Regions from separate parts of the Rossellomorea sp. NRS-1567 genome, predicted to be linked through region 2. Evidence: predicted binding sites of a transcription regulator. Region 2 holds the regulator's gene; the other holds the start of a gene.
What was found. Region 2 encodes LexA, which represses DNA repair genes until DNA is damaged. Its sites were predicted from a motif close to CGAACATATGTTCG; they were not measured.
Positions count from the first base shown of each region.

Region 1: a site for LexA is predicted at 1,386-1,399, ahead of uvrB (excinuclease ABC subunit UvrB). Genes of this name have one in related genera too.

Region 1 covers NZ_JBITPL010000014.1:134,065-136,483, reverse strand. The annotation lists gene uvrB (excinuclease ABC subunit UvrB) at 1-1,263, opposite strand, end outside; gene ACIFOD_RS08580 (CsbA family protein) at 1,860-2,090, opposite strand; gene ACIFOD_RS08575 (HD domain-containing protein) at 2,163-2,419, opposite strand, start outside.
Region 2 covers NZ_JBITPL010000015.1:256,817-259,235, reverse strand. The annotation lists gene ACIFOD_RS10670 (YneB family resolvase-like protein) at 32-682, opposite strand; gene yneA (cell division suppressor protein YneA) at 694-1,020, opposite strand; gene lexA (transcriptional repressor LexA) at 1,178-1,798, shown strand; gene glnA (type I glutamate--ammonia ligase) at 1,928-2,419, opposite strand, start outside.

The DNA of each region.
Region 1 (2,419 bases), on a different contig from region 2:
GACCGGATCCAACAACCCTGTCGGTCGAATGATCTGCTCCACCATTTCAGGACTATGCTCCAACTCATATGGACCAGGTGTAGCAGAAACATAGAGGAGCTGTTTTGTTTTCTTGTCAAACTCTTCAAATCGAAGCGGACGGTTGTCCATGGCTGACGGCAGACGGAACCCATGATCCACCAGCACTTTCTTACGTGCCTGGTCACCGTTGAACATCCCCCGGATTTGAGGCAACGTTACGTGAGACTCATCGACAACAATCAGAAAGTCATCGGGAAAATAGTCCAGGAGAGTATAGGGAGTCGATCCGGCCGGTCTGAGTGTAAGGTGTCGTGAGTAGTTTTCAATTCCTGAGCAAAAGCCCATTTCCCTCATCATTTCCAGATCATAACGGGTCCTTTGCTCTAAACGCTGGGCCTCAAGCAATTTATTCTCTTCTTTCATGATGGTCAGCTGCTCTTCAAGCTCTTTTTCAATATTCTTGACTGCGACCTCCAATTTTTCCTGGCGGGTTACGAAGTGGGATGCCGGGAATAATCTCATATGATCACGATCTCCTATGATTTCACCAGTCAGGGCATCCACTTCACGAATCCGGTCAATTTCATCTCCGAAAAACTCTACACGCATACAGTGTTCATCACGGGAAGCAGGGAAGATCTCCACAACGTCTCCACGTACACGGAACGTTCCCCGCTGAAAGTCTATGTCATTTCGTTCATATTGGATATCCACAAGCTTCCGGAGTAATTGATTCCGTTCTATTTCCATTCCTACCCGTAAAGACAGAACAAGTTCTTTATATTCTTCCGGATTACCTAAACCGTAAATACAAGACACGCTGGCAATGATGATGACATCTTTTCGCTCAAACAAGGAAGATGTGGCAGAGTGCCTGAGTTTATCGATTTCATCATTGATGCTTGCATCCTTCTCGATAAACGTATCCGTTTGAGGAACGTATGCCTCCGGCTGATAATAGTCATAGTAACTGACAAAATATTCAACGGCGTTATCAGGAAAAAACTCTTTAAATTCACTATAGAGCTGCCCCGCCAATGTTTTATTATGAGCAATGATGAGAGTCGGCTTCTCAACCTGCTTGATCACGTTAGAGACAGTGAATGTCTTTCCTGTCCCTGTAGCCCCAAGTAAGGTTTGATGACGTTTCCCTTCATTTATGCCTTGAACTAATTTTTCAATCGCCAGGGGCTGATCTCCCTCTGGTTTATATTTAGACTTGAGCTCGAATTGATCTTTCACCGTGAAACCTCCTATAGTAAAGGACTGCTACCTTGTATTTACCTACTTATACCCATCTTAAACACTGTCCATTCTTCTATACACATTCTACCACATTTCCTACAGTATTAACCAATAATAAGCGAACAAAAGTTCGTTTATTTATTTTTATAGAGAAAACATTATCTTGGTTGTGGATAACTTTTGATGAAGAAACTGTTTAGAGGCTAGAATCGTGATTTCGACATTTTACGGGAGGTAGTAAGGAGCTTATAAGAGATTTTCGACATAATCCGAGCATTTCTATACACAACCTGTGCACAACTATGTGTATAAGTCGATATTCCTTGTGGAAAATCCCTAAACTTATTCACAATTCGTCAAATTTCTTGTGCACAATGTTGGTGAATGCGTATTCAAACTGTGAATAACCTGTTCACTCCCTCACTTATTCACACTATTCTTTATTTATCCACAATTAAGATATCTGTTTACACAGGAATTCCCTCCCACCCTTTCCAAAGGAATATGCAAGCGCTATGGCATAAGAAAAACAGGCCCTATCTTCTAAAAAAGATAGAGCCTGTTTTCAAATTTCTATTCACCTGTCACCGAAATCATGCACTTCTCTTCGCTTTTTTCATCATCCTGTCGCTATACCAGAATCCGACGGTTAATGAAGCCGCGTCTACGACAATCAGTAACCATGAGTCCGTATAGCCCTTTGAAACCGAAGCTGCAATGAGAGCTACGGTCAAGATCAATCCCACATAATGGTTATACGTCACCCGTGTGAACAGAACGACAAGCAATCCTGGTAAAAATAAACCTAAAATGATTTTAGACACGTTCAACTCTCCTTAAAGATAAGGGAATAACACATATTCTACCGAAGTTTCCCCTATCTGGAAAGGGTTTTCCTACTCTTCACCCTGCTGAATTAATTTCTGGGTCCGTTCCTTCAACTCACTGTGAGGGATGAATTTCTCCGAAAGCATATCAGGCAGAATGTATTCCAAAAAGTATTGTACACACTCCAGGTCCTTGTATTTCACAATCGTCGATAGGGCTTCCTGATAAATTTCAATAAATAGAGGCTCCGGATTCCCTTTTTGAATTTCTCCAAAGGATTCATACAGAAGATCGATTTTGTCTGCGACAGATAAGATTCTTCCTT
Region 2 (2,419 bases):
TGTTACTAGATTCAAGAAGATAAAACAAGAGTTACGCATTTTCAACTGAAGTCATATATTCTTTAAAACGCCTATGTACCGTAGCTTTAGAGACATCATACCCGAACCCTCTTAATGTTGCTGCAATTTCAGCAAAAGTCAGTTCGTTCTTCCTTAAACGAACAATTTCCTCAACCGGTACTTCGATCCGCTCTCTTCCATCCACATTTCCTTTATTCTTTAGATTTTTATGAGGTTGAAAACCATTTTCCACTGCCCTTTTCATCCCTCGTCTGATTTTCAAATTATGGAGTTTTCTTTGATATTCCTCAACCATACTTACAATATTAATCACCATAGAATCAGATTCAGATAAGTGAAGCTCCCCACTATGGGTTTGACTGATAATCTTGACTTCCTCTTTTAGTAAACAGTGAATGAGAGCAATTTTGGCATTCCCTCTGCCAATTCTTGTTTCATCCTGTATGAGAACAGCCTCAATCGACTCATCTTTAATCAAATCAAGAAGTTCAAGAACACCAGGACGATCTAATTCAAAACCGCTTGCTTGATCTTTTATGATAGCAGCCACTTCGTATTGGTGGTCTTGCGCTAATTTCACTAGTTCCTCTTCTTGGCGTTCCAAGGATGTTTCCTGCGTGTCTTTCTTTGTACTGACTCTGCAGTAAATTACTGCCTCCATCTTCTATCCCTCTATTCTTCGTTCATTACCAATTCATAATCTGAATGGGTAGATAATGTTGGATTTTCTATTGGTAACACAAGTGATTCACCTGGTTGGATTGAGAATGATGTGAGATTATTTTCCTCTCCGACCCAAGCGATAAATTCTTCCACCGTCATAGAATATTCTTCATTGTACTGTTTGGCAATAGTCCAAAGTGTATCTCCATCCTGAACAGTGATGCTTTGGTAAGAAGGTTGACTTGCCGTGACTATTAGAAAATATACCGCTGATAAAAGTGCTAAGACAAATAAAATAATAATGTAAGAGAAACGATTCCAAATATGTGTTAACATAATAAAACCTCCATACGAATGTTTGTTCTGTTTTTTGTTACACTCATTGTAATACGAACATTCGTTTGGTGTCAACAGAAATTCGAACTTATGTTTGTACCGACCGGAAAGACATGCTATAATGGGAACATAAGATCTATAATAGAGGTGCGTGAACATGACAAAATTGTCTAAAAGACAGCAAGACATACTAGAATATATTAAAATTGCAGTAAGAGAAAAAGGGTATCCACCTTCCGTACGGGAAATTGGGGAAGCCGTTGGTCTTGCTTCTAGTTCCACCGTACACGGACATCTGGCCAGGTTAGAGAGCAAAGGTCTTATTCGTAGAGATCCCACTAAGCCAAGAGCCATTGAAATCTTAAACCTTGAAGAGGATACGATCCCACGCCAACGAGTTGTGAATGTTCCCTTAATTGGTAAGGTGACAGCCGGTCAACCTATTACAGCCGTAGAGAATGTAGAAGAATTTTTCCCGTTGCCAGAGCGTATGGCACCTTCAGATGAACAGGTCTTTATGCTTGAGATCATGGGTGATAGTATGATAGAAGCCGGAATTTTAGATGGGGATTTTGTCATCGTGCGTCAACAGCAAACAGCGAATAATGGAGACATCGTCGTAGCGATGACAGAGGAAGATGAAGCAACTGTAAAACGTTTTTTCAAAGAAAAAGATTTTGTACGATTACAGCCAGAGAACTCAACAATGGAACCGATCATTTTACGTAATGTATCCATTTTAGGAAAAGTTGTCGGAGTTTATCGCCAAGTACATTAATACGTTAAGCCGCTATGTTTAATAGCGGCTTAATTTTTTCTATACTTTTGAAGGTTCTAAAAAGGGCAGTGGGTGGTAGCATTTTTCGCTACCACCCACTGCCTTTTAATTAATAGCAATTATTAAGGATTAATACATTTGAATGTATTGCTCGCGCTCCCAAGGGTGTACTTGTGTACGGAACATATCCCATTCGATCTCTTTCGCTTCCACGAAATGTTCGAAGATGTGTTCTCCAAGGGATTTAACAATTACTTCATTTGTTTTAAGATTTTCTAATGCAGCGTGTAATGTTGCTGGAAGATCAACGATTCCTGCTTCTTCACGCTCTTTTTTGTCCATCACATAAATGTTGCGGTCGATTGGTTTAGGTGCTGGAAGGTTACTTTTGATTCCATCTAATCCAGCTGCCAGTAATACAGCCATCGCCAGGTATGGGTTAGCCGCCGGGTCAACACTTCGGACTTCAACACGTGTGCTTAATCCACGAGAAGCAGGGATACGGATTAATGGGCTGCGGTTACGTGCAGACCATGCAACATAACAAGGTGCTTCATATCCAGGGACTAAACGCTTGTATGAGTTTACAGTCGGGTTCGTGATCGCTGTAAAGTCAGTTGC